DNA from 2 places in the Bradyrhizobium sp. 40 genome. Region 2 is predicted to be linked to the other one. Evidence: predicted binding sites of a transcription regulator. Region 2 holds the regulator's gene; the other holds the start of a gene.
What was found. The regulator LexA, encoded in region 2, represses DNA repair genes until DNA is damaged. The targets are predictions, from matches to a motif close to TGTTCNNNNTGTGTTCNG.
Positions count from the first base shown of each region.

Region 1: the regulator LexA is predicted to act here: its motif matches at 2,378-2,395, upstream of IVB40_RS06810 (UvrD-helicase domain-containing protein).

Region 1 is NZ_CP064688.1:1,446,638-1,450,778, reverse strand. It holds gene IVB40_RS06830 (hypothetical protein) at 1-70, opposite strand, end outside; gene IVB40_RS06825 (FAD-linked oxidase C-terminal domain-containing protein) at 121-1,545, opposite strand; gene IVB40_RS06820 (thioesterase family protein) at 1,633-2,139, shown strand; gene IVB40_RS06815 (DUF1328 domain-containing protein) at 2,145-2,318, opposite strand; gene IVB40_RS06810 (UvrD-helicase domain-containing protein) at 2,560-4,141, shown strand, end outside.
Region 2 is NZ_CP064688.1:3,540,986-3,548,565, reverse strand. It holds gene IVB40_RS17250 (S41 family peptidase) at 1-141, opposite strand, end outside; gene IVB40_RS17245 (alpha-hydroxy acid oxidase) at 447-1,580, shown strand; gene IVB40_RS17240 (HAD family phosphatase) at 1,589-2,221, shown strand; gene IVB40_RS17235 (hypothetical protein) at 2,390-2,581, shown strand; gene glp (gephyrin-like molybdotransferase Glp) at 2,801-4,012, shown strand; gene lexA (transcriptional repressor LexA) at 4,189-4,890, shown strand; gene IVB40_RS17220 (hypothetical protein) at 5,339-5,773, shown strand; gene IVB40_RS17215 (ComEC/Rec2 family competence protein) at 5,905-7,580, opposite strand, start outside.

The DNA of each region.
Region 1 (4,141 bases), 2.1 Mb from region 2:
TATCGCCGAGCGGCCGTTCGATCGCCTCGTCCCAGATGTCCTGACGCGTCTTGCGCGCGAACCACTGCATTGCCTGCTCCGTGGTGAGGGAGCGAGCATAAACGGCGGTGAGCCTGCGCGCTACGCCTCCGGTACGATCTTGCCGGGATTGAAGATGTTCTGCGGATCGAGCGCCTTTTTTAGCGCCCGCATCGCATCGATCGCCTCGGGGCCGAGCTCCGCCTTGAGGTATTTCTGCTTGCCCTGGCCTATGCCGTGCTCGCCCGTGCAGGTGCCGTCCATCGCCTGCGCGCGCTCGACCAGCCGATGCATGAACTCCTCGCCGCGGGCCATCTCGTCGGCATCGTTGGTGTCGCAGACCAGCGAGCAGTGGAAATTGCCGTCGCCGACATGGCCCACGATCGGCGACAACAGGTTGAGCCGCTTGAGATCTTCCTCGGTCTCGCCGACACATTCGGCAAGCCGCGAGATCGGTACGCAGACGTCGGTCGCGACCACGCCGATGCTATCGCCGGGCCGCAGCGCCTTCACCGACCAGTAGGCGTCGTGCCGCGCCTGCCACAGTTTTGTGCGATCCTCCGGCTTGGTGGTCCAGGAGAAATCGCCGCCGCCGCAGTCCTTTGCGATCTCGCCGAAGGCCTTGGACTGTTCGCCGACCTCGATCTCGCTGCCGTGGAATTCCATCAGCAGCAGCGGCGTTTCCGGCAGCGTCAGCTTCGAATAGGCGTTGCAGGCCCGTACCTGCGCGGCGTTGAGCAGCTCGATGCGCGCCACGGGGATGCCGGTCTGGATCGCCAGGATCACGGCCTGACACGCCCCGTGCACGGTCTCGAACGACACCGCGCCGGCCGCGATGGTATCGGGGATGCCGCGCAGACGGATGGTCAATTCCGAGATGATGCCGAGCGTGCCCTCGGCGCCGACGAACAGATGCGTCAGGTCATAGCCGGCGGATGATTTCTTCGCGCGCGTGCCGGTCGTGATGATCTCGCCGTCGCCGCGGACCACTTTCAGCGCCAGCACACTATCGCGCATGGTGCCGTAGCGCACCGCGTTGGTGCCGGAGGCGCGGGTCGAGGCCATGCCGCCGAGAGAGGCGTCCGCGCCGGGGTCGATCGGGAAGAACAGGCCTTGATCGCGCAGATGCTCGTTCAGCGCCTTGCGGGTGACCCCGGGCTGGATCACGCAGTCGAGGTCCTCGGCATGCACCGCGAGCACCTTGTTCATGTCGCGCAGGTCGATGCAGATTCCGCCGGCGGGTGCGTTGACCTGGCCCTCGAGCGAGGTGCCGGTGCCGAAGGCGATGACGGGCACGCCGTTTTTCGCGCAGATCCGCACCACGTCCTGGATGTCGGCGGTCTCCTGCGCCATCACCACGCCGTCCGGCGGCTGGTTCACGATCCATGTGGTGGTATGGCCGTGCTGCTCGCGGACGGCCTGCGAGGTGATGAGGCGGTTGCCGAACCGCGCGGCAAGCTGCTCCAGCGCGCTCGCAAGGGCTTTCGGCGCCGGCCGCGGCGGATTATTGGTGATGGTCGTACCCACGGACGTTCCTCCCGACGAGACGAACCGTGGCAAAGGACATCTCACCGGTCAAGTCAAGCGACCGGACGCATAGCTGGGGAAGGACACATGCCGGAGACTGCTGCGACAACGATCGAGGGCGCGCCGTTCCGCGCCTCGATCATGCAGATCGAGCCGCAATGGATCGACTACAACGGCCACCTCAACATGGCCTATTACAACGTGATGTTCGACCGCGCGATCGATCAGATGTGGCTGACGCTCGGGATCGGGCCGGGCTACATGAAGGAGCGCGGCGGCTCGACCTTCACTGCCGAGTGCCACGTGCGGTATCTGCGCGAAATCCACCTCGGCGATCCCGTGCAGGTCTCGGTCTGGTTGCTGGAAGCCGACGAAAAGCGGCTTCACACCTTCCAGGAGCTGCGACACGCCACCGAAGGCTGGGTATCCGCCACGTCGGAGAACATGTCGCTTCACATCGACATGGGCTCACGAAAGGTGGCGGCTTTTCCGCCAGACATAAGCGAGCGCATCGCAGCGGTGGTCAAGACCCACAGCGCGGTGCCACGGCCCGAGGGCATCGGCCGGAACGTGGCGATGCCCTCGAAGCGGTAAGCGCGCTATACCCTGGTGCGGCCGCGGGCCAGACCGACAACGGCCGAGACCAGGAACAACACGACCGCGATGAAGAAGATGATCTTGGCGATTTCGATCGACGCGCCGGCGAGGCCGCCAAAGCCCAGGATACCGGCGATCAGGGCGATAACCAGAAACGTCACTACCCAGCTAAGCATGATCCGAACCTCTGTTTCGATGTCTGTCTGCGATCGGCGCGCCTGACGCGCCTCACTTGCAGAACCAATCGCCAACTCGGAACAATGGTTCCGAGCCGCTAGGGCCGGAAATTCGCCTGACCCGCAGGAACAAATTGGCTTTCCGCGCACGTGGAAAACCTCCGCCCGCGGCCCCATATAGGGACCAATCCCTGTTAAGAAGGCTCCCCTTTCACCACCCCGCGGTGCCAACGTGGGGCAAATGATTCGCATGACCGAGCCGAGCAAGATCACGTCCCAGAGCGTCCCCGACCACCAGCCCGCAGCCGGCGGCATCGCCGCGCGTGCGCGGGCCTCGGTGGGCCCGCAATACCTGTCCGGGCTCAATCCGGAGCAGCGCGAGGCTGTGGAAACGCTGGACGGCCCGGTTCTGGTGCTGGCCGGCGCCGGCACCGGCAAGACCCGCGTGCTGACCACGCGCATCGCCCATATCCTGAGCCAGGGCCGCGCCCGCCCATCCGAAATCCTGTCGGTGACCTTCACCAACAAGGCCGCGCGCGAGATGAAGCACCGGCTGGGTCAGATGCTCGGTCATGCGGTGGAAGGGATGCCGTGGCTCGGCACTTTCCACTCCATCGGCGGGCGCATCCTGCGGACCCACGCCGAGCTGGCGCAGCTCAAGTCGAACTTCACCGTGCTCGACGTCGACGATCAGGTCCGACTGCTCAAGCAGCTTCTGCAAGCCGACAATATCGACGACAAGCGCTGGCCCGCGCGCATGCTCGCCGGCCTCATCGACGGCTGGAAGAATCGCGGCCTGACGCCGTCGCAGGTGCCGTCGGGCGAAGCCGCCGTGTTCGCCAACGGCAAGGGCGGCAAGCTCTATGCGAGCTACCAGGAGCGGCTGAAGATTTTGAACGCCGCCGATTTCGGCGATCTGCTGCTCGAGGACATCCGCATCTTCCGCGAGCATCCGGATATCCTGCGGCAGTACCAGCAGCGCTTCAAATTCATCCTGGTCGACGAGTATCAAGACACCAACGTCGCGCAATATCTATGGCTGCGGTTGTTGTCACAGGCGCCATCGTCCAATCCGTCATTGCCCGGCTTGCCCCGGCAAGCCATCGATTCTTCGCCAGATGGATCACCGGGTCTCGACGCTTCGCATCGGCCCGGTGATGCCGAGAATGACGATGTGGCGCCGCCTCCGGCGAACGAAAAAACCCACGTCAAAAACATCTGCTGCGTCGGCGACGACGACCAGTCGATCTATGGCTGGCGTGGCGCGGAGGTCGACAACATTCTTCGTTTCGACCATGATTTTCCCGGCGCCAAGGTCATCCGCCTCGAGCGCAACTACCGCTCGACCGGCCACATCCTCGCCGCCGCCTCGCATTTGATCGCCCACAACGAGGGCCGGCTCGGCAAGACGCTGCGCACCGAAGACCATGACGGCGAGAAGGTCACGGTGACAGGCTCGTGGGATTCGGAAGAGGAAGCCCGCGGCATCGGCGAGGAGATCGAGCAGATCCAGCGCCAGGGCGACAAGCTCAACGAGATCGCGATTCTCGTTCGCGCCTCCTACCAGATGCGCGAGTTCGAAGACCGCTTCGTCACGCTCGGCCTGCCCTATCGCGTCATCGGCGGCCCGCGCTTCTACGAGCGCGCCGAAATCCGCGACGCGCTGGCCTATCTGCGCGTCATCAATTCACCGGCCGATGATCTCGCCTTCGAGCGCATCGTCAACACGCCCAAGCGCGGCCTGGGCGATGCCACCGTGCAGATGCTGCACGACCACGCCCGCAAGCGCCGCATTCCGCTGTTCGAGGCGGCGCGCGCGGTGG
Region 2 (7,580 bases):
GAACAAATTGAGCTTGGAATAGGCGTCGTCCGCGCTCGCTGCCGCCCGTGCCGCCCACACGCCGCCGTGCGGACTGGCTACCAGAAGGGTCAGACACGCTCCGGTGAGCGCGCCCATTGGAAACAGCAGGGTTTTCCGCATGGATAGACTGGCCTTTTTGCTTCGCGGTTCGGTGGGGCTGGGGAGCCGCCATGCAAATGGCGATCCAGCCTGCTTCTCACAATACCATTCTGGTTTCTTCAAGGCCGGGATGCCACGCCGGCGGGTACACCGTAAAAATCCCATCGTCGGGGCCTAAACTTTTGGCAACGTTGCAGGACCCGGTTCGTGCGCAGCGGGGACGGCCGGCCGGCCCACGCCTTGCAGCCATGCCATTTTAGGATGGTTTTGGCGACCTGGACGGGTTAGGCGATGAGGTAAGGCTTCAAATTCTCGGGAGGATAACAATGAACGAAGCACCCCGCATCCAGCCGGACAGGAACGTCGAACTCGGCGCCAGCACCGAGCCGTTCCAGAATCTGCACGAATTCATCCGGAAAGCGCGTTCCAACCTCAACCAGAATGCCTGGGATTATATCGTCGGCGCGGCCGAAACCGAGACCACGATGCGTCGCAACCGCATGGCGCTGGACGAGATCGCCTTCCGCCCGCGTGTGCTGCGCGATGTCCGCAAGGTCACCGGCTCGGTCGAGCAGTTCGGCCGCAAGATGCGCCTGCCGGTGGTGCTCGCCCCCGTCGGCGCGCTCGAGATCTTCGATCCGGATGGCGCCGCGAGCGTGGCACGCGCCTGCGGCACTTTCGGTGCGGCGCACATGCTCAGTTCAGTGTCCGAGCCCGGCCTCGAGAAGACCGCCGAAGGTGCGCCCGACGCGCTGCGGCTCTACCAGCTCTATGTGCGCGGCGACGACGCCTTCGTCGCCGACGTCGTCAGCCGGGCTGAGAAGAACGCCTATGCCGCCTTCTGCCTGACCGTCGATACCGCTCATTACAGCCGTCGCGAACGTGACATCGCCAAGCGCTACGTTCGCGAGAGTCGCCTGCGCGCCACCGGCGGCGATTACCAGAAAGGTCTGGAGTGGCGGACCGTGAAGATGATCAAGGACAAGTTCAAGATCCCGCTGATCCTCAAGGGCATCGCGACGGCAGAGGACGCGCTGATCGCGATCGATCACGGCGTCGAATGGATCTACGTCTCCAACCATGGCGGCCGTCAGCTCGATCACGGTCGCGGCGCCATGCACGTGCTGCCCGAGATCGTTGACGCCGTGAACGGCCGCGCCAAGATCATGGTCGATGGCGGTGTCTGTCGCGGCACCGACATCGTCAAGGCGATCGCAGCGGGCGCCGACCTCGTCGGCATCGGCCGGCTGCAATGCTGGGCGCTGGCGGCGGCCGGCGAAGCCGGCGTGGCGCGCATGCTGGAGCTGCTCGAGGACGAAGTGCTGCGCTGCCTCGGCCTCTTGGGTGCGACCTCGTTCGCCGAGGTCAACAAATCCTGCCTGCACCACGCGACCGCAACCAACGCGCCGAGCGTGTTCAGCGCGTTTCCACTGTTCGACCACGAGCCATATCGATACTGAGTGAAAGGATGCAGGTGACATCGCTCTCTCCCGGCAGCGCGGATGCGCTTCTGTTCGATCTCGGCCGCGTGGTGCTCGATATCGATTTCTCCAAGGCGATCGCCTGCTGGGCGGGACACGCCGGCTGCAAGCCCGAATCCATCGTCGCGCGCTATGTGCGCGACAGCGAAGCCTATCGGTTGCACGAGATGGGCAAGATCAGCGATGAGGACTATTTCGCCTCATTGCGAGCGTCGCTCGGAATCGGCATTTCGGACGCGCAGTTCCTGGAAGGCTGGAACGCGATCTTCGCCGGCGAAATGCCTGACATCGCCGAGCTGCTGCCGCGGGCAGCGAAGCAGATGCCGCTGTACGCTTTCTCCAACACCAACCGGCCACACGTGGACCATTTCTCAAGGGAATATGCCGACCTCCTCGGCCATTTCCGCGAGCTGTATTTGTCGTCCAGCATCGGCCTGCGCAAACCGGATGCCGAGGCCTTCGACCACGTCGTCGCGGCGATCGGCGTGCCCGCCAGGCGTATCGTGTTCTTCGACGATCTTGCCGAAAACATCGAGGGAGCGCGGGCGCGCGGCTTGACGGCCGTGCATGTGACCTCGCCGCGTGATGTGGGGAACGCATTGAAAGCATTGGGCATCTGACGACGATCTGCCGCCGCGAGACCCCCGGAGATGCGGCCCAACGCGACTAATTTTGAAGAAGTTTAGGAACCCGATCACTTTGTGCATTTTTATACAGAGTTCCCGGAACGGAATACCGTCTTCCGGACTCTAGAGTCCGTTGGGACTTCTACAGACGGATGCATCATCGTGTTGGGCAAAACCTACCTCACCAAGCAGGCCTCACTTCTTCTTGAATTCGCCAGGACAACTTCAGATTCGGATCTTTCCGCCAAGCTTGTGAGCAAGGCCGCCGACCTGAAATCCCAGGCCGATCCGCTGCCCGACAAGGATCAGGGACCCAAGGCGCCCGACGTAACTCACGGGCAGCCAGGGAGCTGATCGATGCGGGCCGGGGCGCTCGTCGTTCTCGTCTTGCCATGACCATTGTCCTGCCGATCTGGCACGTTCTTCGGATCATGCCGCAACGCGCTTGATCCTGCCTTCCGGAACAATGCGGTGGGATGACTGCACCCGCTCGGCTGTTTTGCCTCTGCGCCCGCGCTCGGCTAGAAGACGTGCGGAACATTCGCCCGAACGTGCCGAGCAGGAGTTTTCGCCGTGGCCTTGATGCCGGTTTCCGACGCGCTTGCCGCGGTGCTGGCGGGTGCAGAGCCGCTGCCGGAAGAAATGATCTCCCTCGACCAGGCCTACCATCGCGTGCTCGCGCGTGACGTCGCGGCGCGGCGCACGCAGCCGCCGCAGGCGATGTCGGCGATGGACGGCTACGCGGTGCGAGCGGCCGATGCCGCGACGATCGATTCGGAGCTCACCATCATCGGCGAAGTCGCGGCGGGCCGACCGTTCGCGGGGATGGTCGGCGCCGGCGAGGCCGTGCGGATCTTCACCGGCGGCGTCGTTCCCGGTGGCGCGGACGCCGTCGTGATCCAGGAGGACACCGTCGCCGCCGGCAAGCGTATCACGATCAAGGAAGCCGCGATCGCCGGTCGGCACATTCGCCCCGCCGGCGTCGATTTCCGCGAGGACGACGTGCTCCTGCGCAAGGGAAGCCGTCTCACCGAGCGCGACCTCGCGCTCGCCGCCGGGATGAATCATCCGCACCTTGCCGTTTGCGGGCGTCCGAAGGTCGCGATTCTCGCCACCGGCGACGAGTTGGTGATGCCGGGCAGCACGCCCGGCCACGGCCAGATCGTCTATTCCAACGGCTACGCCCTGCACGCGCTCGCCCGCAGCGAAGGCGCCGAGACCATCGACCTCGGTATTGCCGCCGACACGCTGGAGGCCACCACCGCCGGCATCCGCCGCGCCCGTGAGAGCGGCGCCGACATCCTGATCACGACCGGAGGCGCATCGGTCGGCGACCACGATCTGGTCCAGCAGGCACTGCGGGACGAAGGCATCGCGATGGCGTTCTGGAAGATCGCGATGCGGCCAGGCAAGCCGATGATGCACGGGCGGCTCGGCGCAATGGGCGTGATCGGTCTGCCGGGCAATCCCGTGTCGTCCTACGTGTGCGCTTTCCTGTTCATGGTGCCGCTGATTCGTGCCCTGTCGGGCCGTTCAGTGATTCACCATCGCCGTGAGCGCGCCGTGCTCGGCCGCGATGTCAGCGCCAACGACCAGCGCGAGGACTATCTGCGCGCGCATCTGGAGGAGCGTGACGATGGCACACGCGTCGTTCTTCCCGTCAATCATCAGGACTCTTCGCTGCTTGCGAATCTCGCTGCAGCGCAGGTACTTCTCGTGCGCGCACCGTTCGCGCCGAAGGCCGAAGCCGGCACGGCTTGCGAAGTGTTGCGGCTCCCTGTTTGAGCGCCCCGGCAATGCGCGTTCCGCCAACTTTGCTCTGTTCACGGTAAATTAAGCAGTTGCGGAACATGTATCGAACATATAGTGTCCGTTCATGATTTGTTTCGAGCATGTAGCGGCATATTGCCGAATTCAGCGTCTCGGAATCGGACGACATCAACCGGGGGACTTTGGTCGAGATGTTAACGCGCAAACAATACGAGCTTCTGCGGTTCATCAGTGAACGTCTGAAGGAAAGCGGCGTACCGCCCTCCTTCGACGAGATGAAGGATGCGCTCGACCTGCGCTCGAAGTCGGGCATCCATCGCCTGATCACGGCGCTCGAGGAGCGTGGCTTCATCCGACGCCTGCCCAACCGCGCTCGTGCGATTGAAGTCATCAAGCTGCCGGAGCTCCAGGCAGCCGCCGGCAGCCGCCGCGGCTTCACGCCGAGCGTCATCGAGGGCAATCTCGGTAAGGTGCGTGCGAGCTCCAGCCTGCCCGCGGACGAGGGCGAACGTCCCGTCGCGGTGCCGGTGATGGGTCGCATCGCGGCCGGCACGCCGATCGAGGCGTTGCAGACCCGCAGCCATACTATCAGCGTACCGCCTGACATGCTCGGCTCGGGCGAGCATTACGCGCTCGAAGTGCGCGGTGATTCCATGGTCGAGGCCGGCATCCTTGACGGCGACATGGCGCTGATTCAGCGCAACGAGAGCGCCGATACCGGCGACATCGTGGTGGCGCTGATCGACGACGAGGAAGCGACGCTGAAGCGCTTCCGCCGTCGCGGCGCCTCGATCGCGCTCGAGCCCGCCAACGCGGCCTATGAGGTCCGCATCCTGCCGCCCAACCGGGTGAAGATTCAGGGCAAGCTGATCGGGCTTTACCGGAAGTACTGATACCGGGAGTACTTGATACCGGAAGTGCTTGGCGCCGCGCGCGCTTCCGATCGGCATCGCCGGTCAGGGATTGGAGCGGATCATCGTCCGCTCCGGCTGGGTAGTCTTTCTGGTTCTGCACAGACTATCCGGCCCCTCCTTCGGCGCTGGCTCCTCGCGACGCCCACGAAGCGGAACTGGTTCGCGGCGCAAGTGTTCGAGGAAACAGCGGCCAGCGATCAAGCTCGACCGTTGCAGTCAAGCCGGCGATATTCGCGCACGCGCCTCCCGAATGCATCGCAACTCGCTTTGTTCCTATTGAATTCGGGAAAGATAATGTGATCGCGGCTCGCGGAAACCAGCCGCAGATTTGCCCACAACCAAGCAGAGCGTTAATGCATCAACTCTGATAGAGGCCTGCGCCTCGATTAAGAGACGCGGGTTGCTATCCCAGCATGAGGAGCACCCGATGTGTGACTACAGCCTGCATGCCGTCGCGTCGCGCCCCGCCGAAGTCGGCGAGACGATCGTCACGACAAGCTTCCGCGGCACCTCGACGCGCGGCTTCGCCTCGGCAGCCGATCCGTCTGTTGCCGTCTGCCTGCTGCCGGGAACGGAGCTCGCCTTCGCCGACGACGTGCGCTACGATAATCGCTGGATCTGGACGCGCACCATCAATTCCCGCGTGGGCAAGTTCGGCAAGATCGATCCGCACGTTCCCGACCGCCATCACGACGCGATCGAATTCCCCGACGGCAAATATGTGCTGGTGACGCAGCTCGTCGAAGGCCAGCGCGCGACCGTGCTGCAACTGCCTGTGACCCAGCCGGTGACGGAGCGCGAGCACAAGGCGCAGGTCATCGTCGACAGGCAGCCGACCGTCACGCGCCTGCCGATCGGCTGACGCAGCCGGCTACGAGGTCGGAGGTCAAGATTGAATCGCCATCGCCGGCCGTGGCCGGCGAGATGGCGCGGTTTGCGCCCAGTGAATCCGAGCAGATGCACCAATCCACTGCATTGCTCCGCACCGTCAGATCAATCGTCGGCCTGCAAGTCGGTCTCCGCCGGCGTTGCGTCCTTGATGCGGGGCGCGATCGCCTTGGGCGCAAGGCTGCCGTCGAAATCACCCTCGCCTGCGCCGGCTGGCAACCAGGGGCGGCTCGCGCCTCTCGCCCTCACCGCCTGAACCACAAAGCCGTCACCACGCTGCGTCAGCGCCAGCGCACTCTGGCTGGCGAGCCGTTGCCGATCGACCACCATCGCCGCGCAATCGGGCGGCGCGGGGCGTGTCGTCACCACCAGCGCGGCCCGACTACAATCGTCCGCGAGAGCGTCGACGCGCAGTGCCAGCGCGACCAACCTCCCGTCGGCCAGTGGCGTCACGCAGCCCGATTCGTCACAGGACACGCCATCGGCCAGCGAGGCTCTGCCGGCATCGCGCGGATCTGCGTCGGCAGCGAGCCACTCCTTGAGCAGAAAGCTGTCCTTGCTCGTCCTGATCAGGTGCAGATGTCCGTCCCTGCCCCGCACCGCGACGCTGGCGCCATCCCCGGCAATCAGGATGTCGGGCTGCCGCGCCGACAGTCCCCAGAGGATCGCTGCCAGCAGGACCAGGGCGCCGGACCAGCGTAGCGGCGTGCGCAACAAGCCTAGCACAATGATTCCCAGGCTCGCCGCGATCAGCGGCGTGATCCCGAACGCCGGGATGCGGCCGACCGCGCCCGGTAAGGCCGCGACCCAGCGCGAGACCGCGACCATCCACTCGATGCCGATCCCCATCAGCCACCAGAACACGCTGTCCAGCCCGAACGGCGCAGCAAGCAGCCCCAACAATCCCGCCGGCATCACCAGCGCCGAGACCACCGGCATCGCGCCGAGATTGGCAAGCACGCCAAACGGCGTGACACGGTGGAAATGGAAAGCGGCGTAGGGCGTGGTCGCAAGTCCCGCAATCAGCGAGGCCATGAACAGCATCGCGATCTCGCGGCCACCCCACATCGCAATGCGCGCGGTCGCCGAATGGTCCGGCGAGGCAAACAAATTGGGCATGCCGATCTGCACCAAGGCGACGAGCCCGAGCGTTGCCGCAAACGACATCTGAAAACTCGGATGCACCAGTGCTTCCGGCGCGACCGCCAGCACGATCAGCGCGGCGACAGCAAGCGTGCGAAAGGTGATGGCGCGGCGATCGACCATCACCGCGATCAGCACTACCGCCGTCATGAAGAACGATCTTTGCGTTGCGACCTCCGCGCCCGACAGCAGCAGGTAGAACGCAGCAGCGACCAGCGCGGCGGCCGCCGACCATTTCTTGATGGCGAAGCCGGCCGCAAGTCCCGGGATCAGAGCGAGCAGCGCCCGCACCGCGAAGAACACGACACCGGCAACGACGGCCATGTGATAACCGGAAATCGAGAGCACGTGGCCGAGACCGGAGATGAACATCGCATCGTTGACGGGCGTGGTGATCGCATCGCGCCGCCCGGTAAGCAGCGCGGTCGCGATCGCCCGGTTGTCGCCGTCGAGCGTCGCCCGGATGCGGGCATCGATCGCATCGCGCAGGCCTTGCATGAAGGCCGCATAACGCAGCCGCAAGCCGGCGGTCTCAGGCGGCGGCGCCACCGTGATTGCGCCCATCGCGAAGCCGGAGGCGCCGATGCCCTGGAAGAACATGTCACGCGAAAAGTCGTAGCTGCCGGGCCGCACCGGCG